4 regions of the Cytobacillus pseudoceanisediminis genome follow, and region 3 is predicted to be linked to each of the others. Evidence: a T-box and tRNA genes for the amino acid it is inferred to sense, from the RefSeq annotation. Region 3 holds a T-box; the other regions hold tRNA genes.

Region 1 (7,539 bases), 370 kb from region 3:
CGAATGATTTCCAACCATTCTGAGGGAACCTTTGGGCGCCTCCGTTACTTTTTAGGAGGCGACCGCCCCAGTCAAACTGCCCACCTGACACTGTCTCCCGCCCCGATAAGGGGCGCGGGTTAGAATTTCAATACAGCCAGGGTAGTATCCCACCGACGCCTCCACCGAAGCTGGCGCTCCGGCTTCTCAGGCTCCTACCTATCCTGTACAAGCTGTACCAAAATTCAATATCAGGCTACAGTAAAGCTCCACGGGGTCTTTCCGTCCTGTCGCGGGTAACCTGCATCTTCACAGGTACTATAATTTCACCGAGTCTCTCGTTGAGACAGTGCCCAGATCGTTACGCCTTTCGTGCGGGTCGGAACTTACCCGACAAGGAATTTCGCTACCTTAGGACCGTTATAGTTACGGCCGCCGTTTACTGGGGCTTCGATTCAAAGCTTCGCTTGCGCTAACCTCTCCTCTTAACCTTCCAGCACCGGGCAGGCGTCAGCCCCTATACTTCGCCTTGCGGCTTCGCAGAGACCTGTGTTTTTGCTAAACAGTCGCCTGGGCCTATTCACTGCGGCTCATCAGGGCTATTCACCCTAATGAGCACCCCTTCTCCCGAAGTTACGGGGTCATTTTGCCGAGTTCCTTAACGAGAGTTCTCTCGCTCACCTTAGGATTCTCTCCTCGCCTACCTGTGTCGGTTTGCGGTACGGGCACCTTTTCCCTCGCTAGAGGCTTTTCTTGGCAGTGTGGAATCAGGAACTTCGGTACTAAATTTCCCTCGCCGTCACAGCTCAGCCTGTGTGGTAACGGGATTTGCCTCGTTACCGGCCTAACTGCTTGGACGCGCTAATCCAGCAGCGCGCTTACCCTATCCTCCTGCGTCCCCCCATTGCTCAAACGGTAAAGAGGTGGTACAGGAATATCAACCTGTTGTCCATCGCCTACGCTTTTCAGCCTCGGCTTAGGTCCCGACTAACCCTGAGCGGACGAGCCTTCCTCAGGAAACCTTAGGCATTCGGTGGATGGGATTCTCACCCATCTTTCGCTACTCATACCGGCATTCTCACTTCTAAGCGCTCCACCAGTCCTTGCGGTCTGGCTTCAACGCCCTTAGAACGCTCTCCTACCACTGACATCGGAAGATGTCAATCCACAGCTTCGGTGATACGTTTAGCCCCGGTACATTTTCGGCGCGGAGTCACTCGACCAGTGAGCTATTACGCACTCTTTAAATGGTGGCTGCTTCTAAGCCAACATCCTGGTTGTCTAAGCAACTCCACATCCTTTTCCACTTAACGTATACTTTGGGACCTTAGCTGGTGGTCTGGGCTGTTTCCCTCTTGACTACGGATCTTATCACTCGCAGTCTGACTCCCATGGATAAGTCTTTGGCATTCGGAGTTTGTCTGAATTCGGTAACCCGATGGGGGCCCCTAGTCCAAACAGTGCTCTACCTCCAAGACTCTTACTACATGAGGCTAGCCCTAAAGCTATTTCGGAGAGAACCAGCTATCTCCAAGTTCGATTGGAATTTCTCCGCTACCCACACCTCATCCCCGCACTTTTCAACGTGCGTGGGTTCGGGCCTCCATCCAGTGTTACCTGGACTTCACCCTGGACATGGGTAGATCACCTGGTTTCGGGTCTACGACCACATACTCATTCGCCCTATTCAGACTCGCTTTCGCTGCGGCTCCGTCTCATCAACTTAACCTCGCATGTAATCGTAACTCGCCGGTTCATTCTACAAAAGGCACGCTATCACCCATTAACGGGCTCTAACTACTTGTAGGCACACGGTTTCAGGATCTCTTTCACTCCCCTTCCGGGGTGCTTTTCACCTTTCCCTCACGGTACTGGTTCACTATCGGTCACTAGGGAGTATTTAGCCTTGGGAGATGGTCCTCCCTGCTTCCGACGGGATTTCTCGTGTCCCGCCGTACTCAGGATCCACTCTGGAGGGAACGAAGTTTCAACTACAGGGCTTTTACCTTCTCTGGCCGGCCTTTCCAGACCTGTTCATTTACCTCGTTCCTTTGTAACTCCGTGTAGAGTGTCCTACAACCCCAAGAGGCAAGCCTCTTGGTTTGGGCTAATCCCGTTTCGCTCGCCGCTACTCAGGGAATCGCATTTGCTTTCTCTTCCTCCGGGTACTTAGATGTTTCAGTTCCCCGGGTCTGCCTTCTATACCCTATGTATTCAGGTAAAGATCCTATCCCATTACGGATAGGGGTTTCCCCATTCGGAAATCTCCGGATCAAAGCTTACTTACAGCTCCCCGAAGCATATCGGTGTTAGTACCGTCCTTCATCGGCTCCTAGTGCCAAGGCATTCACCGTGCGCCCTTTCTAACTTAACCTACTTCGGCCAATGATAAGCGGCGAATCTCTGCGTCAGCTCCGTCACTGTGCTCCTCACGTACTCTCGTACGCTCCGGTGCTCGTTCGGTCGCTTCCTTGATCTTCTTGCTTCTCATTGCCCTCATGGTTTGTGCTCTTACTTCGTTTTAAAACAAAAATAAGAGAAAAAAACTAAGATGGCGATTACTCGGTTATTGCTTCTTCATTAACGTTATCTAGTTTTCAAAGAACGAATCTTTCATTGAGAGATTGAACTCTCAAAACTGAACGAACAAAACACGTCGCGTTTCATGTAAATATCCTTAGAAAGGAGGTGATCCAGCCGCACCTTCCGATACGGCTACCTTGTTACGACTTCACCCCAATCATCTGTCCCACCTTAGGCGGCTGGCTCCAAAAGGTTACCCCACCGACTTCGGGTGTTACAAACTCTCGTGGTGTGACGGGCGGTGTGTACAAGGCCCGGGAACGTATTCACCGCGGCATGCTGATCCGCGATTACTAGCGATTCCGGCTTCATGCAGGCGAGTTGCAGCCTGCAATCCGAACTGAGAATGGTTTTATGGGATTCGCTTAACCTCGCGGTCTCGCAGCCCTTTGTACCATCCATTGTAGCACGTGTGTAGCCCAGGTCATAAGGGGCATGATGATTTGACGTCATCCCCACCTTCCTCCGGTTTGTCACCGGCAGTCACCTTAGAGTGCCCAACTGAATGCTGGCAACTAAGATCAAGGGTTGCGCTCGTTGCGGGACTTAACCCAACATCTCACGACACGAGCTGACGACAACCATGCACCACCTGTCATCCTGTCCCCCGAAGGGGAACGCCCTATCTCTAGGGTTGTCAGGAGATGTCAAGACCTGGTAAGGTTCTTCGCGTTGCTTCGAATTAAACCACATGCTCCACCGCTTGTGCGGGCCCCCGTCAATTCCTTTGAGTTTCAGCCTTGCGGCCGTACTCCCCAGGCGGAGTGCTTAATGCGTTTGCTGCAGCACTAAAGGGCGGAAACCCTCTAACACTTAGCACTCATCGTTTACGGCGTGGACTACCAGGGTATCTAATCCTGTTTGCTCCCCACGCTTTCGCGCCTCAGCGTCAGTTACAGACCAAAGAGTCGCCTTCGCCACTGGTGTTCCTCCACATCTCTACGCATTTCACCGCTACACGTGGAATTCCACTCTTCTCTTCTGCACTCAAGTTCCCCAGTTTCCAATGACCCTCCCCGGTTGAGCCGGGGGCTTTCACATCAGACTTAAGGAACCGCCTGCGCGCGCTTTACGCCCAATAATTCCGGACAACGCTTGCCACCTACGTATTACCGCGGCTGCTGGCACGTAGTTAGCCGTGGCTTTCTGGTTAGGTACCGTCAAGGTACCGGCAGTTACTCCGGTACTTGTTCTTCCCTAACAACAGAGTTTTACGATCCGAAAACCTTCATCACTCACGCGGCGTTGCTCCGTCAGACTTTCGTCCATTGCGGAAGATTCCCTACTGCTGCCTCCCGTAGGAGTCTGGGCCGTGTCTCAGTCCCAGTGTGGCCGATCACCCTCTCAGGTCGGCTACGCATCGTTGCCTTGGTGAGCCGTTACCTCACCAACTAGCTAATGCGCCGCGGGCCCATCTGTAAGTGATAGCCGAAACCATCTTTCAGCTTTCCCTCATGTGAGGGAAAGAATTATCCGGTATTAGCCCCGGTTTCCCGGAGTTATCCCAGTCTTACAGGCAGGTTGCCCACGTGTTACTCACCCGTCCGCCGCTGACTTCAGGGAGCAAGCTCCCATCTGTCCGCTCGACTTGCATGTATTAGGCACGCCGCCAGCGTTCGTCCTGAGCCAGGATCAAACTCTCCATATAAGAGTTGATTAAGCTCATAAGTTGTCTTTTCAAAAAAGACTAAAGAATTAACGTTGACGTTTTTGTTCGTTCAGTTTTCAAAGATCAATCAGAAAGTTTGGAGCGGGTGAAGGGAATCGAACCCTCATCATCAGCTTGGAAGGCTGAGGTTTTACCACTAAACTACACCCGCATATAAAATTATTGTTTCCCGAATGGTCGGGAAGACAGGATTCGAACCTGCGACCCCTTGGTCCCAAACCAAGTGCTCTACCAAGCTGAGCTACTCCCCGTAATATGGCGCGCCCGAGAGGAGTCGAACCCCTAACCTTTTGATCCGTAGTCAAACGCTCTATCCAATTGAGCTACGGGCGCATCTTTTAAAGCAACTCTTATATTATATCAACCTAGATTTCAAAAGTCAACAACTTTTTTGGTGCGGCCGAGAGGACTTGAACCTCCACGGGGTTGCCCCCACTAGGCCCTCAACCTAGCGCGTCTGCCATTCCGCCACGACCGCTTAATGAAGCGACAAGTAACATCATACCAAAACGTAGCACTTATCTCAATGGTAATTAATGGTGCGGGTGAAGGGAGTCGAACCCCCACGCCTTGCGGCGCCAGATCCTAAGTCTGGTGCGTCTGCCAATTCCGCCACACCCGCAATATGAAATTAAAATGGTGAGCCATGAAGGACTCGAACCTTCGACCCTCTGATTAAAAGTCAGATGCTCTACCGACTGAGCTAATGGCTCATACTTTTATGAGACTTCCTAAAGCCTGTTGTGTGCAGTCAGATGTTCCAAAGCTAAACGCTTTGTCACGGATTGCTATTCGGATGAAGAAATTCACTGATGCTGCAATCTGCTCTACCGACTGAGCTAATGGCTCATCAAAAATGGCTGGGCTAGCAGGATTCGAACCTGCGAGTGACGGAGTCAAAGTCCGGTGCCTTACCGCTTGGCTATAGCCCAATAACAAATGGCGGTCCCGACGGGAATCGAACCCGCGATCTCCTGCGTGACAGGCAGGCATGTTAACCGCTACACCACGGGACCATCCACATAAAACCGTCGGAAACAAAAAAGTGACCCGTACGGGATTCGAACCCGTGTTACCGCCGTGAAAGGGCGGTGTCTTAACCGCTTGACCAACGGGCCATTGTGAGAATTTTCTGGCGGAGAAGGAGGGATTTGAACCCTCGCGCCGCTTACGCGACCTACACCCTTAGCAGGGGCGCCTCTTCAGCCACTTGAGTACTTCCCCAAATATGGCTCCGCAGGCAGGATTCGAACCTGCGACCGTTCGGTTAACAGCCGAATGCTCTACCACTGAGCTACTGCGGAATAATAATGAACTTTATCGATAAAACAGTTAACATCTTATCGACTCTTCATATTATAAGGACGGAGGCTATAAAAGTCAAGCTTGTTTTTAGAAGAATTTATTAGCCGTTTATCCTGTTTTGTCCTGCGACAATTATTAAATATAAAGTGTACTTAATCTAATGTCAATTCTTTTTTAAACTAATTTCCCCTTGCATTTACCGCAAACATATTTCCTCGTATCAACCATTCTTTTTCTTTGATAAGTTTGACCGCATTCCTTACACATATAAACAAGAATCTTAGCAGATCTATTTGTTTTTGGATGATCAGGCAAGGCCGAACAAAATCGAGGTGCTCCCACTTTTTTCATTAGCATTCTGAAATCCTGATCACGATGTTTATATCCTTTTCCTTCTAAATGCAAATGATAATGACAAAGCTCGTGCTTAATAATTCCTTCTAATTCTCCGACCCCAAGCTGCTCATAATACTTTTTGTTTATTTCAACATGATGTGAACTCAGCATATATCTTCCGCCAGTCGACCTGAGGCGTGAATTAAAATAAGCCTGATGGCGAAAGGGCTTGCCGAAGCTTTCTAAGGATATCTTTTCAACAAGTGTCTGAAGCTCCTGGTCATTCATAACAATGTTTTTCCTCTCTTATCGTAAACATGACAACCTATTATAGCATACATTATATATACCTATTATAGCTCTGAACTCGCTTTGCTGCCCTAGGGAGCGATTATCAGATTCCAATACACGGGAGGTAAATCAGATGCCTGTATGGTTTCAAAACCAAATCCAGCGTGCTTTTTATGAAAAGGACCGGTATCAGATCAAGCTGCTGAATCAGTGCTGGTTTTTCTATAGAAAGAAACACTGCTCATAAAATATGGCGAGCCTGAGATATACCAGCTAAAAGCAGCTACAGCCCTTTGAAAACCTCACAAGCATAGGCCAAATCACGCTAGAAATATTGATTTCCGGCGTGATTTGGCTTATGACTCGAAGAACAAGCCATTTAAGCCAGCAAAACAAAGGAATGTTAATTAGTTTGGTCAAGCATAGTTAAGGCGACTCTTCCCTTGTGCTTATCAACAGAGTCAACCCAGACTGTTACTACATCCCCAACGGACACGACATCCAGCGGATGTTTGACAAATTGGCGGCTAAGTTTGGATATATGAACAAGGCCATCCTGTTTGACTCCGATATCAACGAATGCACCAAAGTCGACAACATTTCTCACTGTCCCTTGAAGCTCCATCCCTTCCTGCAGATCCTCAAGTTTCAGGACTTCTTTCTTTAGGAGTGGCTTTGGCAGCTCATCACGCGGATCCCTTTCAGGTCTCATTAAGGCATCAATAATATCTCTCAGTGTAAGTTCACCAATTTCAAGCTCCCGGGCTGTCTGGCTGATATTTATGCCTTTTAGTGCTTCCCTTAATGATTGTGTTCCAAGGTCACTGGATTTAAAGCCGAGATTAGCAAGCAATTTATTTACTACTGCATACGTTTCAGGGTGTATACCAGTCCGGTCCAGAGGTTCTTTCCCATCGATAATCCGCAGGAAGCCTATTGCCTGTTCATAGGTTTTGGCGCCAAGGCGCGGAATCTTTTTCAACTGCTTGCGGTCTGTAAATTTCCCTTCTTCTTCTCGTTTCTTGATTATATTCACAGCAACTGTTTTTGAAAGGCCAGCTACATGCTGCAGCAGCGAAGATGAAGCTGTATTTACATTGACACCCACTTGGTTTACCGCTGTCTCTACAACAAAAGAGAGTGATTCTGACAGCTTTTTCTGAGATACGTCATGCTGATATTGGCCAACCCCCACGGACTTGGGATCAATCTTAACCAATTCTGCAAGAGGATCCTGGAGGCGGCGGGCGATGGATACAGCACTCCTTTCTTCCACCTGAAAATCAGGAAACTCTTCTCTGGCAAGGTCTGAGGCAGAATATACGCTCGCCCCTGCTTCATTGACAATTAGGTAGAATATCTCCTCTTTCATGTCC
Region 2 (7,539 bases), 1.5 Mb from region 3:
GACAACAGGTTGATATTCCTGTACCACCTCTTTACCGTTTGAGCAATGGGGGGACGCAGGAGGATAGGGTAAGCGCGCTGCTGGATTAGCGCGTCCAAGCAGTTAGGCCGGTAACGAGGCAAATCCCGTTACCACACAGGCTGAGCTGTGACGGCGAGGGAAATTTAGTACCGAAGTTCCTGATTCCACACTGCCAAGAAAAGCCTCTAGCGAGGGAAAAGGTGCCCGTACCGCAAACCGACACAGGTAGGCGAGGAGAGAATCCTAAGGTGAGCGAGAGAACTCTCGTTAAGGAACTCGGCAAAATGACCCCGTAACTTCGGGAGAAGGGGTGCTCATTAGGGTGAATAGCCCTGATGAGCCGCAGTGAATAGGCCCAGGCGACTGTTTAGCAAAAACACAGGTCTCTGCGAAGCCGCAAGGCGAAGTATAGGGGCTGACGCCTGCCCGGTGCTGGAAGGTTAAGAGGAGAGGTTAGCGCAAGCGAAGCTTTGAATCGAAGCCCCAGTAAACGGCGGCCGTAACTATAACGGTCCTAAGGTAGCGAAATTCCTTGTCGGGTAAGTTCCGACCCGCACGAAAGGCGTAACGATCTGGGCACTGTCTCAACGAGAGACTCGGTGAAATTATAGTACCTGTGAAGATGCAGGTTACCCGCGACAGGACGGAAAGACCCCGTGGAGCTTTACTGTAGCCTGATATTGAATTTTGGTACAGCTTGTACAGGATAGGTAGGAGCCTGAGAAGCCGGAGCGCCAGCTTCGGTGGAGGCGTCGGTGGGATACTACCCTGGCTGTATTGAAATTCTAACCCGCGCCCCTTATCGGGGCGGGAGACAGTGTCAGGTGGGCAGTTTGACTGGGGCGGTCGCCTCCTAAAAAGTAACGGAGGCGCCCAAAGGTTCCCTCAGAATGGTTGGAAATCATTCGCAGAGTGTAAAGGCACAAGGGAGCTTGACTGCGAGACCTACAAGTCGAGCAGGGACGAAAGTCGGGCTTAGTGATCCGGTGGTTCCGCATGGAAGGGCCATCGCTCAACGGATAAAAGCTACCCCGGGGATAACAGGCTTATCTCCCCCAAGAGTCCACATCGACGGGGAGGTTTGGCACCTCGATGTCGGCTCATCGCATCCTGGGGCTGTAGTCGGTCCCAAGGGTTGGGCTGTTCGCCCATTAAAGCGGTACGCGAGCTGGGTTCAGAACGTCGTGAGACAGTTCGGTCCCTATCCGTCGTGGGCGCAGGAAATTTGAGAGGAGCTGTCCTTAGTACGAGAGGACCGGGATGGACGCACCGCTGGTGTACCAGTTGTCTTGCCAAAGGCATCGCTGGGTAGCTATGTGCGGAAGGGATAAGTGCTGAAAGCATCTAAGCATGAAGCCCCCTCGAGATGAGATTTCCCATAGCGTCAAGCTAGTAAGATCCCTGAAAGATGATCAGGTTGATAGGTCAGAGGTGGAAGCGTGGCGACATGTGGAGCTGACTGATACTAATCGATCGAGGACTTAACCAAGTTATATGGTTATTACTCGGCAAATGCTTCTTCATACATTATCTAGTTTTGAGAGAATGAAAAATATGAAATTTTCTCTTGAAAAATCCTAAAAAGACGGTATAATAAAACTTGTCTTTGGAAAATAGTCTGGTGGCGATAGCGAGAAGGTCACACCCGTTCCCATACCGAACACGGAAGTTAAGCTTCTCAGCGCCGATGGTAGTTAGGGGCTGTCCCCTTGTGAGAGTAGGACGCTGCCGGGCGATAATAATGGAGGATTAGCTCAGCTGGGAGAGCATCTGCCTTACAAGCAGAGGGTCGGCGGTTCGATCCCGTCATCCTCCACCATTAATTTAAATGTACAAGCTGCCGGTGTAGCTCAATTGGTAGAGCAACTGACTTGTAATCAGTAGGTTGGGGGTTCAAGTCCTCTCGCCGGCACCATTTCAACGAGCCATTAGCTCAGTCGGTAGAGCATCTGACTTTTAATCAGAGGGTCGAAGGTTCGAGTCCTTCATGGCTCACCATTTTAATTTCATATTGCGGGTGTGGCGGAATTGGCAGACGCACCAGACTTAGGATCTGGCGCCGCAAGGCGTGGGGGTTCGACTCCCTTCACCCGCACCATTCTTTATGCGGAAGTAGTTCAGTGGTAGAACATCACCTTGCCAAGGTGGGGGTCGCGGGTTCGAATCCCGTCTTCCGCTCCATTTATTGCCGGGGTGGCGGAACTGGCAGACGCACAGGACTTAAAATCCTGCGGTAGGTGACTACCGTACCGGTTCGATTCCGGTCCTCGGCACCAGTAGAATTTAACATTGCGCCCGTAGCTCAATTGGATAGAGCGTTTGACTACGGATCAAAAGGTTAGGGGTTCGACTCCTCTCGGGCGCGCCATTATATACGGGGAGTAGCTCAGCTTGGTAGAGCACTTGGTTTGGGACCAAGGGGTCGCAGGTTCGAATCCTGTCTTCCCGACCATTTATTATTGGGGCCTTAGCTCAGCTGGGAGAGCGCCTGCTTTGCACGCAGGAGGTCAGCGGTTCGATCCCGCTAGGCTCCACCATATTTTAACACTTCGGCGGTGTAGCTCAGCTGGCTAGAGCGTACGGTTCATACCCGTGAGGTCGGGGGTTCGATCCCCTCCGCCGCTACCATTTAATTCATCGATGCTGGACCTTTAGCTCAGCTGGTTAGAGCAGACGGCTCATAACCGTCCGGTCGTAGGTTCGAGTCCTACAAGGTCCACCATTTTCATTTATACGGAGGAATACCCAAGTCCGGCTGAAGGGATCGGTCTTGAAAACCGACAGGCGGGTCAAACCGCGCAGGGGTTCGAATCCCCTTTCCTCCTCCATATATTTAATAATATTATCGCGGGGTGGAGCAGTCCGGTAGCTCGTCGGGCTCATAACCCGAAGGTCGCAGGTTCAAATCCTGCCCCCGCAATCTGGTCCGGTAGTTCAGTTGGTTAGAATGCCTGCCTGTCACGCAGGAGGTCGCGGGTTCGAGTCCCGTCCGGACCGCCATTTTTACAAAAAATAAATAATATGTGGCTCAGTAGCTCAGTCGGTAGAGCAAAGGACTGAAAATCCTTGTGTCGGCGGTTCGATTCCGTCCTGAGCCACCATTTTAGAACCTTATGCGGGTGTAGTTTAGTGGTAAAACCTCAGCCTTCCAAGCTGATGATGAGGGTTCGATTCCCTTCACCCGCTCCAAAATGGGCCTATAGCTCAGCTGGTTAGAGCGCACGCCTGATAAGCGTGAGGTCGATGGTTCGAGTCCATTTAGGCCCACCATTTTATATTATTGTTCCGCAGTAGCTCAGTGGTAGAGCATTCGGCTGTTAACCGAACGGTCGTAGGTTCGAATCCTACCTGCGGAGCCATATATGGGGAAGTACTCAAGTGGCTGAAGAGGCGCCCCTGCTAAGGGTGTAGGTCGGGTAACCGGCGCGAGGGTTCAAATCCCTCCTTCTCCGCCATATTGGCCCCTTGGTCAAGCGGTTAAGACACCGCCCTTTCACGGCGGTAACACGGGTTCGAATCCCGTAGGTCATACAAAAAAGCTGTCAACAATTTGTTGGCAGCTTTTTTGTTGTCTTTTCTGTTCCAGCCTGCCCTCGGTTAGTTGCTTCTCTGTTTTTTAATCAAACCTCTCTTCTGCCTTGCTTAATTTATTGCCTGGATTATTCAAATCGATTTCAGAAGATATTCCCGTATAGGGGCCTCTAAACATATCCCCGGTGGCCATAATCTTTCCATCCGGTGCTTCAAATATCGGAATTCTTATTTCATCTTTTGATGCCTCGTTTAATAAAAATTCCTCTTCTTTATTGCTCAAAATATTATTCTCCTTTCATTTTTTGCTTGCATACTTTGTTTTATTTTGTCTAAGTTTACCGGAGATTATGTCGAAGACTGTTAGATTGGGCAGAATGCTATCGGTTTTTAACGGGATTTGAATGTTGTTGTCATAAAATTAAAAAAACTTTTACAAGGATTTTTCTCACGTCTCACGAATATAACAGGAAAGTCAAAAGAAACGACACTGGGTGGGGAGAAGGATGGTAGTGGATACTTTGGTTCCAACCGATTACCAGCTGCATTTGTTCCATGAAGGGACATATTATGAGAGTCACCAGTTATTTGGTGCACATGTAGTTTCAAATGGCGGAGAAGTGATTACCCGTTTTTGCGTATGGGCACCGAACGCTGAAATTATCAGATTAGTCGGTGATTTTAATGATTGGAATGGAGAAGGCTATACCTTACATAGAGTGAATAATGAAGGTGTCTGGTTTATTCAGCTGGATGGAAACATGGAAGGTGCCTTGTATAAGTATGAAATTGAAACAAAGAAAGGGGAAGTGGTATTAAAGGCTGATCCTTATAGCTTTTTTCAGAAGTAAGGCCCAATACAGCATCTATAGTATATTCGCTTGACGGATATCAGTGGAATGACAGCAAATGGATGCAAAAAAAGAAATGAAGCCTATTTATACGGAGCCTGCAGTCATTTATGAAGTTCATCTGGGTTCGTGGAAGCAAAAAGAGTCTGGAAGTCTGTTTACATACAGGGAGCTTGCAGATGAACTCATTCCTTATGTGGTGGAGCATGGGTTTACGCATATAGAATTGCTTCCTCTAATTGAGCATCCGCTCGACGCTTCCTGGGGCTATCAGGGAACAGGTTATTACTCAGTTACAAGCCGTTACGGCAGCCCGCATGATTTTATGTATTTTGTTGATCAGTGCCATCAGCAGGGTGTTGGGGTCATTCTGGACTGGGTACCGGGACACTTCTGCAAAGATGCCCACGGCCTTTACCAGTTTGATGGATCGTATTTGTATGAGTATGAAACAGAAGGCGACAGAGAGAACCGAGTATGGGGGACAGCTAATTTTGACCTGAGCAAAAATGAAGTTCAAAGCTTTCTTATTTCCAACGCTGTTTTTTGGATGGAAAAATATCATATTGATGGCTTTCGGGTTGATGCGGTGGCTAATATTATCTATTGGCCTAACCGGGATGGAAAGACAGAAAATCCATTCGGCACCCGTTTTCTGCAAAACTTAAATAAAGTTGTTTCGCAATATGATTCTTCCTTTCTCATGATGGCAGAGGATTCAACAGACTGGCCGCAAGTGACTGCACCAGTCCATTATGGAGGGCTGGGTTTTCATTACAAGTGGAATATGGGCTGGATGAATGACGTTCTTACATATATGGAAACAGCACCTGAGAGGCGATCTGATGTTCATGGAAAGATGACTTTTTCGCTTTTGTATGCTTTTACGGAAAACTTCATACTGCCTTTTTCACATGATGAAGTTGTCCATGGAAAGAAATCGCTGCTTGATAAAATGCCCGGAGATTACTGGCAAAAATTTGCGCAATTCAGGCTCCTGCTTGGCTACATGATTGCCCACCCCGGCAAGAAGCTTCTTTTCATGGGGAGCGAACTTGGGCAGTTTTCCGAATGGAAAGACAAAGAACAGCTTGATTGGCATCTGCTTGATTACGAGATGCATAAAAAGGCAAATGATTATGTGAAAGAATTAATAAAGGTTTATAAACGTTCAAAGGCTCTTTTTGAGCTTGATCACCTTCAGGATGGCTTTGAATGGATTGATTGTCATAATGCAGACCAATCCATCTTTTCCTTTATCAGAAAAGGCTCAAAAGTGGATGATTTTCTTGTGATTGTCTGCAATTTCACACCTGCTTTCTACCCTAATTATCGTATTGGAATTCCAAAGGCGGGGTCTTATAGGGAAATACTCAACAGTGATAGTGATAGCTTTGGAGGATCAAATAGCACCAACAAGAGGGTCCTTAAGACTGAGGAAAAAGAGTTTCACGGCAAGCCGTTCAGTTTGGAAATGTCTATTCCGCCATTTGGCATTTCAATCTTACGCCCTGTAAAACATCGGAAGGAGAGGAAGGGAAATGGGAAAGAAAAAGTGCGTCGCAATGTTATTAGCAGGAGGGAAAGGGAGCAGGCTTAGTTCTCTAACAAAAAGTCTTGCGAAACCTGCAGTGCCATTTGGAGGGAAATACCGGATTATTGATTTTACATTGAGCAATTGCACCAATTCCGGAATTGATACAGTCGGTGTTCTTACCCAATACCAGCCGCTGGTTCTGAATTCGTATATTGGCATAGGCAGCGCATGGGATCTTGATAGAAAGAACGGCGGTGTGACAGTGCTGCCCCCTTACAGTGAATCATCGGAAGTCAAGTGGTATACGGGAACAGCAAGTGCTATTTATCAGAACCTCAATTATCTAAAGCAATATGATCCGGAATATGTCCTGATTTTATCCGGTGATCATATTTATAAAATGAATTATGAGCTGATGCTGAATTATCATATTGAAAAAGGCGCGGATGCCACTATTTCTGTAATTGAAGTACCTTGGCCGGAGGCAAGCAGGTTCGGAATCATGAATACGGATGAGGAGATGCGGGTCGCAGAATTTGAGGAAAAACCAGCATATCCAAAAAATAATCTGGCCTCCATGGGAATATATATTTTTAATTGGTCTGTTTTAAAAGAATATCTGGAAATGGATGACCGCAATCCGGAGTCCACTCATGACTTTGGAAAGGACATCATTCCATTAATGCTTGACGAAAATAAAAAGCTGTTCGCATACCCGTTCAATGGCTATTGGAAGGATGTCGGTACAGTCAAGAGCCTGTGGGAGGCAAATATGGATTTATTGGATGATGAATGCGAGCTGAATCTTTTTGATCATGATTGGCGGATCTATTCGGTGAATCCGAATCATCCTCCACAGTATATTTCAACTCAAGCTGAGGTTGCAGAGTCTTTGATAAATGAAGGCTGTACAATTGAAGGGGAAGTTGAAAAGTCAGTGCTTTTTCAAGGGGTGCTGGTTGGGAAGAATACTGTGATCCGTGAATCGGTCATCATGCCTGATGCTGTAATTGGTGAAAATGTCTATATTGAAAAGGCGATAGTGCCAAGCGGACTGAACATACCTGATGGCGTTGTGATTAGTGCTTCCGAAGAAGATGATGAAATTATTCTGATAACACCGGAAATGATACAGGGAATTTGTTCTTAATTCACAGCCTGGATGCCAAAACGGCCCCTGGCCAATAAAACGGGAGGGAATGTCATGAAGAAGAGAATGCTTGGTGTGATAGACGCAACAACCTACCATGAAGATTTAGAGGAATTGACAGTACACAGGTCGCTCGCAGCTGTTCCGTTTGCAGGCCGCTATAGGCTAATCGATTTTGTTCTCTCCAATATGGTCAACTCGGATATTGAAAGTGTTGCCATATTTCCAAAGTATCAATATCGCTCTTTAATGGATCATCTTGGTTCGGGAAAAAACTGGGACCTAAACAGAAAAAGGGATGGGCTATTCTTTTTCCCATCTCCTTTGCTGGATAGTCCAAGTAAAGGAATTGGATCTTTCAATCACTTTGCTGCTAATTTGGATTATTTTTATCGCAGCAAACAGGAATATGCATTGATCTCAAACTGTTTTACCGTTTTTAATATGGA
Region 3 (7,539 bases):
CTTCAGCAACATCTAAATCCCTAACAAAGACAACTGGAATACTGGATTGCTTTGCCTTTTCGATCACTAAATTGATATTCCCAATAAGCCGCTCTTTATTAAAAACTTTACTTTCTTTTATATTCCCATCAATTAACTCCTGTTGGGCATCAATAATTAATAATGTTTGATTCAAATGATTTTCCCCTTTCAATACCTATAAAGTTATTTGAGATCTGTTCCCCATAGTATTTTCATGCCAATATATTGATTGTCATAATAACATTGTCCGAAAATGTTATCTAAATTTTTAGACATTTTTGATTTTAACATATTAATCAGTTCAATAAAATATGTTTAAGTTCCTTATTCGAATGCTTTACTGTGAAACCTGGACGTTCATTCAATCATCTTTAAGAAAAAAGTCCGCCTGAGTGAGGCGGACCTAAATAATTGACCCTGAAAGATCACGTAATATTTCACATTCAAGCTTAATAAGCTCGCGCAAACCAAACCGTATGCTTCGCTTCTTTACCACAATGGATGCATGTGTCCTTAGTTGCCGGCGGATTGAACGGAATGTTCCTTGTTGTGAATTTTGTTTTTTCTTTGACACTTTCTTCACAGGCGTCTTCTCCGCACCAGCCAGCCAATATCCAGCCAGGAATGGTTTCATTTAATTCGGATTCTGCTATGTGCTGTTCTAACTGGTCCATTGTATCAATATGTGTGTGTGAATTCTCCGAGCGGAACGCTTTTGCATTTTCGAATAGACGATTCTGCATGGTTTCAAGCTCTTTTTTAATGCTGTCAATAATGGCTTCAAGCGGTACCGCAACTTTGTCTCCAAGATCACGGGCCTTCATTAAACATTGATTTTGGTCTAAATCACGTGGACCGAGTTCTATGCGGACAGGTACACCTTTCAGTTCCCACTCATTAAATTTATAGCCTGGTGATTGATCAGAATCATCTAGGCGGACGCGGATTCCTTCTGCCTTTAATGCTGCAAAGATTTCATCTAACTTCTCCATAATGGCCGGGTTCTTTTTCCATGGCCCGACTGGAATCAGTACAACTTGAGTCGGTGCTATTTTTGGAGGCAGCACAAGGCCTTGCTCATCTCCATGAACCATGATGACGGAGCCAATTAACCTTGTAGACGTACCCCAGGATGTTGTATGGACAAAGGTGTGTTTATTTTCTTTATTCAAATATTTGATATCGAAAGCTTCGGCAAATTTTGTACCTAAGTAATGGGAGGTACCTGCCTGCACCGCTTTTCCATCTTTCATCATCGCTTCAATGGAAAAAGTATCAACCGCACCGGCAAAGCGTTCTGATGGTGTTTTTTGGCCATCATAAACTGGAATCGCAAGTAATCCTTCTACAACCTCTTTATAAATGGAAAGCATTTGCATTGTTTCCTTACGCGCATCTTCTTCATCCACATGAGCCGTATGGCCTTCCTGCCATAAAAATTCAGAAGTGCGGATAAATGGAAGAGTCTTCTTCTCCCACCGGAATACATTTGCCCATTGATTTATTAATACAGGCAGATCCCGATAACTCTTAATCCAATCTGAATACAAATGTCCAATCATTGTTTCAGAAGTTGGGCGCAGTGCCAGACGTTCCTCCAGTTTCTCACCTGCCGCTTCTGTTATCCATGGAAGCTCTGGCGAGAATCCTTCAATATGATCCTTTTCCTTCTGAAAGAAGGATTCTGGAATTAACATGGGGAAATATGCATTGCGATGACCGGTTTCTTTAAAACGCTTATCCATCTCTTCCTGAATATGTTCCCATATTTCATAGCCATCCGGCTTAAAGGCAATACAGCCGCGAACTGGGGTGTAATCAAATAAATCGGCTTTTTGAATCGTATCAAGATACCATTTTGAAAAGTTGTTTGGCTTTTGTTGAGACATCTTCTTTTCCTCCTTGGAAAATGAAATTTGTTTAAAAAATAAAAAAGCATAAAGAGTCCTTCAAAAGGACGTCTTTACGCTAATAGACGTGGTACCACCTTAGTTCGACTTTAATATAAAATCTAAAGTCCTCTAAACGTTTGTAACGAAACGACCCGGTTAGCTTTACTAACAATCTCCGTGGCAGGGTTCAATAAGGAGGGGTGATATAGCTTTCAGCCCAGGCTATATTTTCTGTTTCACAATCCTTATTTACTTGATCACATCATTGATTTCATATATATAAGTTAATATATCAACTTGTCACAGGCAATTCAATATTTACAGTAGTTTATTTTCCATTTTAAACAGCCTGCCCCAAAAGACTTTAAAAAAGACCCTCAGCTGATCAATTTTAAATGTTATGATAAACAAGTATGTTAACTATACATTTTTTAAGTTAACATTCAAACGTAAACGAACCATTTCAATTGGGGGATTTTATGTATAAGCTGCGAGGCCATCATCTTTTTTGCCTTCTGGGATATCGGGGAATGGGCTACTCTCAGGAATACGTGGAAAATATGACACGTTTGCACCAAGCCTTGAGAGACAACCCCAGGACATGGATACAGCTTGTAAAAGGGCCAGATCAACTGTGTAAAAAGTATCCCAACTCAGGTGAATACCACTGTGAACACAACGATATTTATGAAAGAGATGCCGTTATTTTAGAAAAACTTGGACTTAAGATCGGGCAAATCCTGTATTGGAAGGACATTGAGTCGAACATTCAAAAATATGCCCTTCCCTCAGATATTCAAACTGTTTGCGAAACGTGTTCCTGGCGTTCATACGGCGTTTGTGAAGAAGGTATTCAAGATATTCTTGAAGGGAAGGGCTTAAGGGAAGTAAAGTGACCCTCCCCTGTTAAATACCCATTCTTAAACTTGCTTGAGAACTGTTTTAAATCTGCAACAACCATTAAATTATTATCCTGTTTATACAGGAATTAATCGAGTCCTTTCAGAATATATGTAAAAAAGGTAATGGAGGGATTAACATGGCATTTGTGGCTATTTTGACGGTTGGACGGCTGAAGCACTCAGAAGAACATCCTGCCTCCCGGGAGTTTTTTGAAGCGGGAATTGAAGTCATGCGAGAGGCTGCTAAAACAGGGCACCTCATAAAAGAATTCTCACCAACTAGAGCTAAGTTCCCTGAAGAAACGATTAAAGGAGAGGGTACCCCCATTCTCACCTTAACAGTATGGACAAACCTTCAATCTTTATATCAGTTTACCTATTCTGGCCTGCATAGGCAGGCATTGCAGGACAGGAATAAGTGGTTTGGGCCTCTTCCAGAGAGACAGCCAAATTATGTGGTGTGGTGGACGGATATGTTATCGGATGTATCCTGGAAGGAAGCTTTCAATAGATATGATTTTTATATCCAGCATGGACCTGATTCTTTTGCATTTGACTTTAGACATGCATTTGATCAATTTGGGAAACCGATCCTGCTTAAATAGCTGGGGTTAATTCTCCTGCACAGCGTTTTTCCTATCAGCACTTTACTGCGGCCTCACCTTATACATTAAATGAATTTCATTAGCCATATAATCGGAACTAAAATGAAGTCCCTTCTTTAGCCACCACATGATGATGCCTACCAATGAGGCTGTTTTAATATCTATAGAAACATATTCGCCGGGCAATTCCTTCTGTGTATTCTTTCTTCTTATTTCTACTAACTGTTTTAATAATACGAATAGTTTTTCCTCGAATTGATTCATCTTGAATAAGATCAGCAAATACTTTCTGTGGATATATAAATAATCAAGCAATTGGGTCAGCTGCTGCTTTTCTGATAGATCTTCCGATTGTATCAATGCTGCAATTTTATCAGATAGCCCGCTTAAAATTTCTCCGGTAATTTGCGTTAGAAAATCTTGAATATCCTGATAGTGCAAGTAAAATGTTGTCCGGTTTAATCCTGCTTCGGCCGCAACTTTCTGAACGGTCAGTTTTGAAATATCGGATTCCTCTGATAGCAGGGAAAAAGCTGCTGTTTTGAACATTTCCTTTGAACGGATTGTACGGGGATCTTCCTTTTTCGGCGCAGACATTCTAACCCTCCTTTATAGATTTTCATGGACTTTCTCAACAGCCCCTATTCATGCTGTCGATTAGTGAACACACACAAGAAAACTGTTCATGGTCAAGAATAGATGGTTTTGTTACTATGAATTTTATCGACAACATGTTGAGAATACAAGTTCAGAACGAAGGAGTTTATGAATGAGCAATGAAATAACAGAAAGCAATAAAAAAATATTATTAATCGTTCTGATTGCCGGCTGTTTCTTATCCACCTTGAATCAGACTTTATTAAATGTGGCATTGAGCAGTTTCATGGAGGAATTCAACGTAAAAGCAGCAACGGTCCAATGGTTATCAACCGGATTTATGCTTGTAAATGGGGTATTAGTCCCCATCACAGCATTTCTGATGCAGCGGTTTACAACAAGGCAGCTGTTCATTAGTTCAATGTTCTTTTTACTCATCGGATCTGTCATTAGCGCCTGTGCACTGAACTTTGGCATGCTGCTGGCAGGGAGGATGATTCAGGCAATCGGCGCCGGAATTATCATGCCCCTGATGATGACCGTCATTCTATATTTATACCCCGCCGAGCATCGCGGAAGTGTAATGGGGAAAATTGGCTTTGCAGTAATCTTTGCACCGGCCATTGCTCCTACCCTATCCGGTTTTATTATTGAATTTGTTTCATGGAGATGGCTGTTTATTGGGTTAATTCCCTTTTTAATCATCGTCATCGTTCTGGCTTTCAAATATTTGATGAATGTATCGGAAACATCAAAAGCGAGATTGGATCTCCCAAGTGTTATTTTGTCCACGATTGGCTTTGGATGCATTTTATTCGGATTTAGTGCCGCGGGAAGCAAAGGATGGCAAAATCCTATAGTCCTTACAACGATCATTGCAGGAATATTCTTTACAGCTCTATTCTGCTTGCGGCAGATGAAATCAAAGGAGCCTTTACTGAATTTATCTGTATTTAAGTACAAAATCTTCACTCTCACATCGCTTATCAATGTCCTAATTACGATGATTATGTATGCGGATTTAATCCTTCTGCCTATTTACCTGCAGGACGGGCGCGAGTTCACGGCTTTCGAAGCAGGATTGCTTTTATTGCCCGGAGCTATCATCAACGCGTTCTTATCTCCAGTTACTGGAAGAATGTATGATAAATACGGTGCAAAACCACTCTTTATTACAGGATTAGTATTTGTAAATATTTCCATGTGGGGAGTAATCGATTTGAACGAATCGACTACTTATATGTATTTAATGGTCCGCACCATTATTTTGAGAATAGGACTAAGCTTTATTACTATGCCTTTAAATACAGCAGGATTGAATGCTCTGCCAAGAGAGCTGGGATCTCACGGTTCAGCCGTTAACAACACCATTCGCCAATTGTCAGGTGCGATTGGAACTTCAGTTGTCATCACTTTATATACGATCCAGGCAACATCATATGCTTCGGAGTTGTCCAAAGAAAACATGACAGCAGGCAAACTGGAGAGCTTAGCTTCGATCTTTGGTTCAAGTTCTGCCTATGTCTTTATGTTAGTCCTATCCCTTGCAACACTGATTTTAGTTTTCTTTGTGCCTAAAAAATCGCCAAAAAACACCCATGATAAAGGATTGGCTCAACAAAGCCAGAGTTAATAACACGAGCATACCTAAGATTTCTTGGGTATGCTTTGCTATTTCTCGATTATAAAAAATGGGTGCTTAAGCGCAGTCTCTTGATTTTTAGTCTGTATAATTGGACCCTTCTTCCAAAAGTAAATCTGCCAGCCCCTCTTCTGATACTACGTTAATGCCATTCCTTTTAAGCAAGGCCGACGTGACTCCATCTCCAGGAATTTTGTTGCCCTTAAACTCGCCGTTATAAATCATTGAACTTCCACAGGAGGGACTATATTCTTTTAGCACGACTGCAGTAACTTGCAGCTCTTGGGCCTTTTTTAACGTGATATAGGCTCCTTCTATGTACAAATCGGTAACATCTCTGCCTGATTTTTCAATTACCTTAGCTTTGCCATCAAGAACATCTGCTCCGTCACCGTCTATTATCTCAGCAGGTTCTCTTGGTGTTGAAAAACCTCCAAGCAACTCAGGACAAACAGTAATTGCCTTCTTCTGCTCCAGCATTTGACGGATTTTTTGATTTAAGCAATGAGTGCCGTTATATCTTACTTCCAACCCTGCTAAACAAGAACTGACTAATATCATTAGTGACACCTCAATCTAATAGTTATTCTTCCACTAAGCGAAAATAAAAAAGAGTCCTTAATTGTCTAACCGGACTTTACTGCAATTATTGTTAGTAACTATACACATCGAATTGCCATAAAGGCAGGGAATTACCGGTTCTTCCTAAACAAATCTATTAAATAGTAAAGCTGTGAAATTATAAATGATAGCAGTAATACAATTATGGTTCCAAATATATAAACCGCTTCTTCTGCCGGATTGCCTCCACCCATAAATACGGATCCAAACATAAAAAAGAGTAAGACACTTACGATTGCAAATAAGAAAAAAATACTAATATACTTTGACATAGACTCCCCCATAAAATCCATTCTTTCTTTAATTTCATTCGTTTCTTCTTTAGTATTTCCTTCTTTCATTGCCTTGTTATGCTTTTTATTTGTTCTTAAACATACTATTCATTTCCAATAAGAAAAGTTTAAGTTAAAGAAAACAAAAAAGGAACGGAAAAAATCCATTCCTTCATGAAAAGATGCTGCTCTTATTTAATGTTTTTATTTAGTGAATTTCGGTTTAAAATCACCCTTATAAGGTTCATGTTCAACAAACACAGTTATATCTTTGCCATCTTTGTCTTTACCCGTTCTTTTATAAGTAAATTTATTCTTATTAAGTTCGGTAAGTTCAAGCGCTGCACCATACTTATTAGCCCCAATTGAAACATGGGCTCTTATTTTATTTTCGTTCACAATATCGAAGTAGCCAAAATCACCGCGGCTTTTCCCTGTTTCAAGATTGAAAAATTCGTATTGATTCGTTTTGTCATCAAACTTTGCCAGACTTATAAACATCGTATTATACTTTGTTACATCATTGCCGTCTTCATCTAATACCTTTGTTCCGTTCCAGAGGGTACTGCCTAAAATTTTATCTCCATCTATATCTTTAACGATATCCCCCGTAACAGCGTCCAGCTGCTTGTTGGGATCAGTAAAAGAAAGCTCATTTTCTTTATAGGGAATATGTTCAACAAATACCTCTACGTCGTTGCCTTTAGCATCTTTCCCTATTCTTTTATAAGTAAAAATATCTTTATTTAGTTTTGTCATTTCGACAACAGCTTGATAATTCATTGATTCTGAAATTAATATTCTTTTCTTCCCATCATTGGTAATAAAGAAGGTTCCCTTGTCGCCACGGCTTTCGCCTGTCTCCGCATCGAAAAATTCATATCTTCCTGATTTCACATCATATTTCGCAAGACCTATGAAGTTTGCATTCTCTTTTGTTAAGTCGTTCTTATTTTTGTCATACACTCTTGTACCTTGCCAATTTGT
Region 4 (7,539 bases), 150 kb from region 3:
ATTTTGAGAAAAATCCCGTGAAGCGATTCTGAAAGAACTTTGCCATGAATATGCCAGAGATCACCAGTAAAGGCATTTGCATATGCATATGGGTAATCATGATGGACTCCAGAAAATCAGCTGCAGGCGGGAGCATCAATCCAAGAAGCAGGAGTAATCCGTAAACTGATGACTTCATCATTCTTTCCCTCCGCTCTCGAGAATCTCCGTCACCCTTTCAGCCGCTGCTTCTATTAAGGTGTAATCCATGACTTCAACTAAGTGTCCTTTTGGATTCACCAGATAAAAGGCAGAGTTATGGGCAAAATTTCCGTATTCATCAGGAATGACTATGACACCAAATCGATCAAGCAAAGATTTAAGCTCCTGCTGTTTCGGTATCCTCGCCATTCTCCACGTTTCCCCGTCACTGCCAAAAGCCTTGCGGTAAGTATCCAATGTTTCCGGAGTATCCCGCTTTGGATCAAAACTAATGCTCAGGAATTGAATATCATGGCCAATATACTCTTCTGGAATCCGTTTATATACTTCAGACATATTAACCTCCAGTTCAGGACAAACAGTACCGCATGAAGTATATAAAAAGGTAATAAACACATACTTCCCTTCAAATTCTGTGAAAGAATAGGTCCTCCCGTTATTATCTTCAAGTGTTACATCCGGGAACTGAGGCTTTTCATCCATTAACTGATTAACCCTGGCTTTTTCAGCAGTGAAAGCCTGAAAGCCATCTGTGCCAATGTAAAAAAGGAGCACGCCAAACACCAGTACAGCCAAGCTGGAAAAAGCCGTTTTATTTTTGGAAACATGATTCATCACTTCCTTTTAAAAGAAAGAGACAGCCCTGCATCCGAGCTATCTCTCTTTCCTTACCAGGTTTTATAAGGAGGTGAACCTGGAGGAGCATTGACAATAAAATCGACCAATGGAATGACATAAGCCATGCCGACAAGGACAATCATACACACAATCCATAATCCCCAGCGCTCTGTCCATCTAGGTGTTGGCGCTTCATCCTCTTCCACTTCCGCAACAGGGAATTCTGTGTTTCCTTTTGGCGCAAAGAACATGAGGTAGAATACAGCATATACCTGCATAAGTACACCGATCATCAGAAGGGTACCACCGATAGCCAGGAAGAACAGATAAGGGTCCCAGCTTAAAGCAGTTGCATTGTCAAAGTATGTTGAATAGGAAGTTCTTCTTGGAGAACCCAGCAGACCCACCCAGTGCATCGCACCGGACATGATGATCATACCGAGCGTCCATATGATCGTTTGTATAACCCCAAGTTTATTAATCTGCGGTGTCAGCATTCTTTTTGATACATAAGGAATAAGCCAGTAGCTGATACCGAAGAACGTCATGACCACAGACATGCCAAGTGTTAAGTGGAAATGACCGACAATCCACATTGTGTTATGAACTACCTGGTTCAATTGGTTTGTGCTTTGTACTATTCCGCCGGCTCCGGCAGGAATAAAAGCAGCCATCGCGATAAATGGCGCGAGGAATCGAACATCTCCCCAAGGAAGTTTCTTATACCAGCCGACAAGACCTCTTCCGCCTTTTTTCTCGCTGTACGCTCAAATACTGCAAACATAGCATAAGCAGTCATTAATGAAGGGAAGCCAATTGCCAAACTCATAAACACGTGCATGTATTTCACAGGTTCAGAAATACCAGGATCAATAATCTGATGATGGAAGCCGCCGGTAATATTCATAATTACAAGTGCAATAACCACAATTCTTGTTAAAAGGTCATTCCACCTACGGCCGCCAATAATCTTCGGCACTATGACATACCAGGCAGAGACCGCTGTTAAATACCAGATGTTTACCAGCGTATGGCCGAACGCCCAGAACAGCGTGCGTGCAACCATGACATTTATTGTCTCCACCCATCCAAAAGCCCAAGGGATAATGGTAAAAACTTCGATGGCTACAGGTATGCTTCCAAAGAATAAGAGAACAAATACACCGGTTGCAAAGAAAGAAAGAATAGGGATATGCTGGCCGGGATTCCTCTTTCGCCAGCTAGCCACATTAATAAAGGCACCAAAGGCGCACATCCATACACCCAATACAATGAAGACTAAACCGATATAGAAAATGGGTGAAGCAGCCATTGGCGGATAGAAGGTATACATAACAGATGCTTCATTCATTAAAATCGGAATCACAGCTAGGACAAATCCGAAAATCTTCATCCAGAAGCCGATCCAAGCCATCTTTCTTACCTTAGGAAGCAGGCCTCCCAGAGTATGAGATAATCCAGCATAAAAGTAACCAATTGTGAAGAAAGCCGACAGTACGACTACCAGCAGCAGACCGTGAGCTGTAAGAACCTGATAATAGTTCAGCCATGCCGGCAATTCCAGCATTCCAGCCCGATTCAGCCCTTGCAATAGTCCAAGTATTCCGCCAAGCAGGATGGCTAAGAAAGCAACAGATAAATATGATTTCGTTATTTTTGCATCCTCCAGGCTAATTCCCATAACTTTATTTGCTTTATCCTTAAATGCTTGTGTTTTTCCTGTTTGCTTAATAACTGTTTCCACTGTTTATCCCCCCTTTATTTCACCGTAATGGTGGTGCTCATCATCTGATGACCCGCGCCGCAGTACTCATTGCAAAGAACCAAATATTCACCTGGCTTATCAAATTTCTGTGTGATCTTTTGTACATAGCCAGGCACAACCATTGCATTTAGGTTCGTGTCAGCGACTTGAAAGCCATGCACAACATCTTTAGATGTCATGATAAAATGAACTGTCGATCCTGCAGGCACTTCAATTTCATTTGGGGTAAAGCTGAATACCTGAAGAATCATAACTACTTCATACTCATTCTCGCCTATCTTCTTAATCCCAGGATTATCGAACGGCGCTGTTTCATCCACTTTTTGAGGATCAATTCGCTCTCCATAGCTTGGCGGCCCCATCTCCAGGGCGAATGTCTGATAGCCCGTAATCAGCATGAATCCAATAATCATTCCAAAGCTTAATATCAGCCATACCTTCTCCGACCGATGCATCATTTTATATCCCCCTATAATCTGGCCATGTACAGGCCATACACAATTAAATAAGTAACAAAGATCCCAAGCCCCACAACTGTAACTGAAAAGAACGTACCCCTTAGAGAGTTATGTTCCTTTGAACTGCTCTGGACCACTTTTCGCGTTTCCACCTTCCATCAGCTCCTTAGCTTTGTTACCTACATCATAGTTGAGAAGGGTTTTCATAAAAGTGAAATGAATCACACTTTTTTCATATATCTTCGCAGGCAAAAATGCTGAAATACTAACAAGAACACAGTAATATCAAGGCTTTCTTCCAATGAATTCTGTACTGGCAAGCATAACGATTCACAAATAATTCACAAAAAGTTAATTCACCTGATTTGTAATGAATCTCAAGCTTTAAAAGATTAATGTAAAGAACATAAGGATTTGAAATTTTAAGTTAGAATTTTGATGAAGTATGTAAACTATCGTCTTAAACTAATCGGCAGGTTAATAAAATTTAAGGAAAACTGGGGGCTATTTTGGATGTTTTGTAATTTTGGCTTTTTCATTAACAGCTGGAGCGTTCTTGAAATATTTTCAGATGATAAAGTTAAGGAACTGAATAATAGAGGAAAAGAGTTGGAAGATAAAACAGAATGAAAATCAGGCGCCCGATACTAAACTAACGAGAGATTGAATTTCGTAGAGAAAAGGTGAAAAATCACGGTATGGATAAACTCCATATGTATTAGTATAATTACCAAATACCTCTAGGGATGGGATTTTAACACAGAAATATAAATCGGTCCAATAACCGTTTTATATTTCTCCAATACAAAAAAACTAACTCCTATTGGAATTAGTTTGAAAATGGTATGTATAATGGTGGGCCTAAATGGACTCGAACCATCGACCTCACGCTTATCAGGCGTGCGCTCTAACCAGCTGAGCTATAGGCCCATATGTTGGAGCGGGTGAAGGGAATCGAACCCTCATCATCAGCTTGGAAGGCTGAGGTTTTACCACTAAACTACACCCGCATATGATTATGGTTTGGAGGCAACACCCGGATTTGAACCGGGGATGGAGGTTTTGCAGACCTCTGCCTTACCACTTGGCTATGCTGCCTTAAAAATGGCTGGGCTAGCAGGATTCGAACCTGCGAGTGACGGAGTCAAAGTCCGGTGCCTTACCGCTTGGCTATAGCCCAATAATATTGCTGTCAAAAAGAATAATGGGGCGATTGATGGGAATCGAACCCACGAGTGTCGGAGCCACAATCCGATGCGTTAACCACTTCGCCACAACCGCCACTATCCTACTGGCAGGGGTAGCAGGAATCGAACCCACATCAAAGGTTTTGGAGACCTTCGTTTTACCATTAAACTATACCCCTATATAAATGGTGGAGGGGGCAGATTCGAACTGCCGAACCCGAAGGAGCGGATTTACAGTCCGCCGCGTTTAGCCACTTCGCTACCCCTCCACGTCTGATAAGACTTAGGAAATGGTGGCTCAGGACGGAATCGAACCGCCGACACAAGGATTTTCAGTCCTTTGCTCTACCGACTGAGCTACTGAGCCACATATTATTTATTTTTTGTAAAAATGGCGGTCCGGACGGGACTCGAACCCGCGACCTCCTGCGTGACAGGCAGGCATTCTAACCAACTGAACTACCGGACCAGATTGCGGGGGCAGGATTTGAACCTGCGACCTTCGGGTTATGAGCCCGACGAGCTACCGGACTGCTCCACCCCGCGATAGTATTATTAATGTGATTATTCTATGCTCACATCTAGCATTTCATCTCGCAGCTTATTCAATGAAGTACCGCCCCGATTTCAGAAAGATTATCCAAGCAGCAACTCAATCGGTGCGCTGAAGTAATTCCTTCGAAGATTATTCGGTCGTGCTCCACCCCGCGATAGTATTATTATATAAAATATGGAGGAGGAAAGGGGATTCGAACCCCTGCGCGGTTTGACCCGCCTGTCGGTTTTCAAGACCGATCCCTTCAGCCGGACTTGGGTATTCCTCCGATATGATACAAAATAAGCATATTGGTAGCGGCGGAGGGGATCGAACCCCCGACCTCACGGGTATGAACCGTACGCTCTAGCCAGCTGAGCTACACCGCCAATGTGACTAAATATTTATGGTGGAGCCTAGCGGGATCGAACCGCTGACCTCCTGCGTGCAAAGCAGGCGCTCTCCCAGCTGAGCTAAGGCCCCATGTAATAAAAGAAGTGTCCCTGGTCGGGAAGACAGGATTCGAACCTGCGACCCCTTGGTCCCAAACCAAGTGCTCTACCAAGCTGAGCTACTCCCCGTAATATGGCGCGCCCGAGAGGAGTCGAACCCCTAACCTTTTGATCCGTAGTCAAACGCTCTATCCAATTGAGCTACGGGCGCAAAATAATGGAGCGGAAGACGGGATTCGAACCCGCGACCCCCACCTTGGCAAGGTGATGTTCTACCACTGAACTACTTCCGCTTAAAATGGTGCGGGTGAAGGGAGTCGAACCCCCACGCCTTGCGGCGCCAGATCCTAAGTCTGGTGCGTCTGCCAATTCCGCCACACCCGCAATATGAAATTAAAATGGTGAGCCATGAAGGACTCGAACCTTCGACCCTCTGATTAAAAGTCAGATGCTCTACCGACTGAGCTAATGGCTCATACTTTTATGAGACTTCCTAAATTCTGATAAGTACAGTCAGATGTTCCAAAGCTAAACCGCTTTGTCACAGATTGCTATTCGGGTGAAGAGTCTCACTGATGCTGCAATCTGCTCTACCGACTGAGCTAATGGCTCATACCTTAAGAGTAGCAAATAGCTTTTTCAAAAGTTATGGTGGAGGATGACGGGATCGAACCGCCGACCCTCTGCTTGTAAGGCAGATGCTCTCCCAGCTGAGCTAATCCTCCAAAATGGTGACCCCTACGGGATTCGAACCCGTGTTACCGCCGTGAAAGGGCGGTGTCTTAACCGCTTGACCAAGGGGCCATATATAATTACCCAATTAGGGTGCCCGGCAGCGTCCTACTCTCACAAGGGGACAGCCCCTAACTACCATCGGCGCTGAGAAGCTTAACTTCCGTGTTCGGTATGGGAACGGGTGTGACCTTCTCGCTATCGCCACCGGACTATTTGGTTGAAGAAACTTCGTTCCCTCAAAACTAGATAATGCATGAAGAAGCATTTGCCGAGTATTCACCAATGACTTGTCTAGCTTCGGCTCCTAACTTCTCGGCCGTTTCGATCCGTCCCTCCAAATCCCAAAACCAGGATTTGAATGGCCGGCTCTCCAACGTCTCTCGAAGTTGAACAGTCGCCTCCGCTTTTCGTTTTGGTTAAGTCCTCGATCGATTAGTATCAGTCAGCTCCACATGTCGCCACGCTTCCACCTCTGACCTATCAACCTGATCATCTTTCAGGGATCTTACTAGCTTGACGCTATGGGAAATCTCATCTCGAGGGGGCTTCATGCTTAGATGCTTTCAGCACTTATCCCTTCCGCACATAGCTACCCAGCGATGCCTTTGGCAAGACAACTGGTACACCAGCGGTGCGTCCATCCCGGTCCTCTCGTACTAAGGACAGCTCCTCTCAAATTTCCTGCGCCCACGACGGATAGGGACCGAACTGTCTCACGACGTTCTGAACCCAGCTCGCGTACCGCTTTAATGGGCGAACAGCCCAACCCTTGGGACCGACTACAGCCCCAGGATGCGATGAGCCGACATCGAGGTGCCAAACCTCCCCGTCGATGTGGACTCTTGGGGGAGATAAGCCTGTTATCCCCGGGGTAGCTTTTATCCGTTGAGCGATGGCCCTTCCATGCGGAACCACCGGATCACTAAGCCCGACTTTCGTCCCTGCTCGACTTGTAGGTCTCGCAGTCAAGCTCCCTTGTGCCTTTACACTCTGCGAATGATTTCCAACCATTCTGAGGGAACCTTTGGGCGCCTCCGTTACTTTTTAGGAGGCGACCGCCCCAGTCAAACTGCCCACCTGACACTGTCTCCCGCCCCGATAAGGGGCGCGGGTTAGAATTTCAATACAGCCAGGGTAGTATCCCACCGACGCCTCCACCGAAGCTGGCGCTCCGGCTTCTCAGGCTCCTACCTATCCTGTACAAGCTGTACCAAAATTCAATATCAGGCTACAGTAAAGCTCCACGGGGTCTTTCCGTCCTGTCGCGGGTAACCTGCATCTTCACAGGTACTATAATTTCACCGAGTCTCTCGTTGAGACAGTGCCCAGATCGTTACGCCTTTCGTGCGGGTCGGAACTTACCCGACAAGGAATTTCGCTACCTTAGGACCGTTATAGTTACGGCCGCCGTTTACTGGGGCTTCGATTCAAAGCTTCGCTTGCGCTAACCTCTCCTCTTAACCTTCCAGCACCGGGCAGGCGTCAGCCCCTATACTTCGCCTTGCGGCTTCGCAGAGACCTGTGTTTTTGCTAAACAGTCGCCTGGGCCTATTCACTGCGGCTCATCAGGGCTATTCACCCTAATGAG

Evidence for each region. The T-box of region 3 lies ahead of proS (proline--tRNA ligase). A T-box ahead of a tRNA ligase gene usually reads a tRNA of that ligase, here a tRNA-Pro.
Region 1: it encodes a tRNA-Pro, which carries the amino acid that the T-box ahead of proS (proline--tRNA ligase) is inferred to sense. The anticodon was not compared.
Region 2: it encodes a tRNA-Pro, which carries the amino acid that the T-box ahead of proS (proline--tRNA ligase) is inferred to sense. The anticodon was not compared.
Region 4: it encodes a tRNA-Pro, which carries the amino acid that the T-box ahead of proS (proline--tRNA ligase) is inferred to sense. The anticodon was not compared.

What each region holds. Positions count from the first base shown of each region.
Region 1 is NZ_CP097349.1:3,883,054-3,890,592, forward strand. Features, by position in the region: rRNA gene M5V91_RS20910 (23S ribosomal RNA) at 1-2,353, opposite strand, end outside; gene M5V91_RS20915 (hypothetical protein) at 2,348-2,479, opposite strand; rRNA gene M5V91_RS20920 (16S ribosomal RNA) at 2,661-4,210, opposite strand; tRNA gene M5V91_RS20925 (tRNA-Gly) at 4,309-4,382, opposite strand; tRNA gene M5V91_RS20930 (tRNA-Pro) at 4,406-4,482, opposite strand; tRNA gene M5V91_RS20935 (tRNA-Arg) at 4,488-4,564, opposite strand; tRNA gene M5V91_RS20940 (tRNA-Leu) at 4,624-4,709, opposite strand; tRNA gene M5V91_RS20945 (tRNA-Leu) at 4,769-4,853, opposite strand; tRNA gene M5V91_RS20950 (tRNA-Lys) at 4,869-4,944, opposite strand; tRNA gene M5V91_RS20955 (tRNA-Gln) at 5,089-5,163, opposite strand; tRNA gene M5V91_RS20960 (tRNA-Asp) at 5,172-5,247, opposite strand; tRNA gene M5V91_RS20965 (tRNA-Glu) at 5,278-5,349, opposite strand; tRNA gene M5V91_RS20970 (tRNA-Ser) at 5,365-5,455, opposite strand; tRNA gene M5V91_RS20975 (tRNA-Asn) at 5,461-5,535, opposite strand; gene M5V91_RS20980 (SprT family protein) at 5,711-6,160, opposite strand; gene cmpA (cortex morphogenetic protein CmpA) at 6,297-6,410, shown strand; gene M5V91_RS20990 (Tex family protein) at 6,567-7,539, opposite strand, start outside.
Region 2 is NZ_CP097349.1:4,983,194-4,990,732, forward strand. Features, by position in the region: rRNA gene M5V91_RS26565 (23S ribosomal RNA) at 1-1,510, shown strand, start outside; rRNA gene rrf (5S ribosomal RNA) at 1,639-1,755, shown strand; tRNA gene M5V91_RS26575 (tRNA-Val) at 1,765-1,840, shown strand; tRNA gene M5V91_RS26580 (tRNA-Thr) at 1,861-1,936, shown strand; tRNA gene M5V91_RS26585 (tRNA-Lys) at 1,944-2,019, shown strand; tRNA gene M5V91_RS26590 (tRNA-Leu) at 2,035-2,119, shown strand; tRNA gene M5V91_RS26595 (tRNA-Gly) at 2,128-2,202, shown strand; tRNA gene M5V91_RS26600 (tRNA-Leu) at 2,209-2,297, shown strand; tRNA gene M5V91_RS26605 (tRNA-Arg) at 2,313-2,389, shown strand; tRNA gene M5V91_RS26610 (tRNA-Pro) at 2,397-2,473, shown strand; tRNA gene M5V91_RS26615 (tRNA-Ala) at 2,483-2,558, shown strand; tRNA gene M5V91_RS26620 (tRNA-Met) at 2,573-2,649, shown strand; tRNA gene M5V91_RS26625 (tRNA-Ile) at 2,667-2,743, shown strand; tRNA gene M5V91_RS26630 (tRNA-Ser) at 2,757-2,849, shown strand; tRNA gene M5V91_RS26635 (tRNA-Met) at 2,868-2,941, shown strand; tRNA gene M5V91_RS26640 (tRNA-Asp) at 2,945-3,021, shown strand; tRNA gene M5V91_RS26645 (tRNA-Phe) at 3,047-3,122, shown strand; tRNA gene M5V91_RS26650 (tRNA-Gly) at 3,137-3,210, shown strand; tRNA gene M5V91_RS26655 (tRNA-Ile) at 3,215-3,291, shown strand; tRNA gene M5V91_RS26660 (tRNA-Asn) at 3,306-3,380, shown strand; tRNA gene M5V91_RS26665 (tRNA-Ser) at 3,386-3,476, shown strand; tRNA gene M5V91_RS26670 (tRNA-Glu) at 3,481-3,550, shown strand; gene M5V91_RS26675 (hypothetical protein) at 3,638-3,835, opposite strand; partial or broken gene glgB (1,4-alpha-glucan branching enzyme) at 4,059-6,003, shown strand; gene M5V91_RS26685 (glucose-1-phosphate adenylyltransferase) at 5,945-7,090, shown strand; gene M5V91_RS26690 (GlgC family sugar phosphate nucleotidyltransferase) at 7,145-7,539, shown strand, end outside.
Region 3 is NZ_CP097349.1:3,509,636-3,517,174, forward strand. Features, by position in the region: gene M5V91_RS18880 (cysteine hydrolase family protein) at 1-175, opposite strand, end outside; gene proS (proline--tRNA ligase) at 471-1,910, opposite strand; T-box leader at 1,972-2,188, opposite strand; gene M5V91_RS18890 (DUF1284 domain-containing protein) at 2,393-2,809, shown strand; gene M5V91_RS18895 (DUF3291 domain-containing protein) at 2,953-3,420, shown strand; gene M5V91_RS18900 (TetR/AcrR family transcriptional regulator) at 3,463-4,017, opposite strand; gene M5V91_RS18905 (DHA2 family efflux MFS transporter permease subunit) at 4,190-5,650, shown strand; gene M5V91_RS18910 (2-thiouracil desulfurase family protein) at 5,738-6,220, opposite strand; gene M5V91_RS18915 (hypothetical protein) at 6,352-6,621, opposite strand; gene M5V91_RS18920 (DUF4822 domain-containing protein) at 6,757-7,539, opposite strand, start outside.
Region 4 is NZ_CP097349.1:3,662,215-3,669,753, forward strand. Features, by position in the region: gene M5V91_RS19770 (hypothetical protein) at 1-181, opposite strand, end outside; gene M5V91_RS19775 (SCO family protein) at 178-816, opposite strand; partial or broken gene M5V91_RS19780 (cbb3-type cytochrome c oxidase subunit I) at 870-2,500, opposite strand; gene M5V91_RS19785 (cytochrome c oxidase subunit II) at 2,578-3,042, opposite strand; gene M5V91_RS19790 (cytochrome c oxidase subunit 2A) at 3,054-3,194, opposite strand; tRNA gene M5V91_RS19795 (tRNA-Ile) at 3,896-3,972, opposite strand; tRNA gene M5V91_RS19800 (tRNA-Gly) at 3,979-4,052, opposite strand; tRNA gene M5V91_RS19805 (tRNA-Cys) at 4,067-4,140, opposite strand; tRNA gene M5V91_RS19810 (tRNA-Gln) at 4,148-4,222, opposite strand; tRNA gene M5V91_RS19815 (tRNA-His) at 4,248-4,323, opposite strand; tRNA gene M5V91_RS19820 (tRNA-Trp) at 4,335-4,408, opposite strand; tRNA gene M5V91_RS19825 (tRNA-Tyr) at 4,416-4,498, opposite strand; tRNA gene M5V91_RS19830 (tRNA-Phe) at 4,521-4,596, opposite strand; tRNA gene M5V91_RS19835 (tRNA-Asp) at 4,622-4,698, opposite strand; tRNA gene M5V91_RS19840 (tRNA-Met) at 4,702-4,775, opposite strand; tRNA gene M5V91_RS19845 (tRNA-Ser) at 4,961-5,053, opposite strand; tRNA gene M5V91_RS19850 (tRNA-Met) at 5,077-5,153, opposite strand; tRNA gene M5V91_RS19855 (tRNA-Ala) at 5,172-5,247, opposite strand; tRNA gene M5V91_RS19860 (tRNA-Pro) at 5,269-5,345, opposite strand; tRNA gene M5V91_RS19865 (tRNA-Arg) at 5,351-5,427, opposite strand; tRNA gene M5V91_RS19870 (tRNA-Gly) at 5,435-5,509, opposite strand; tRNA gene M5V91_RS19875 (tRNA-Leu) at 5,516-5,600, opposite strand; tRNA gene M5V91_RS19880 (tRNA-Lys) at 5,616-5,691, opposite strand; tRNA gene M5V91_RS19885 (tRNA-Val) at 5,866-5,941, opposite strand; tRNA gene M5V91_RS19890 (tRNA-Glu) at 5,946-6,020, opposite strand; rRNA gene rrf (5S ribosomal RNA) at 6,044-6,160, opposite strand; rRNA gene M5V91_RS19900 (23S ribosomal RNA) at 6,364-7,539, opposite strand, start outside.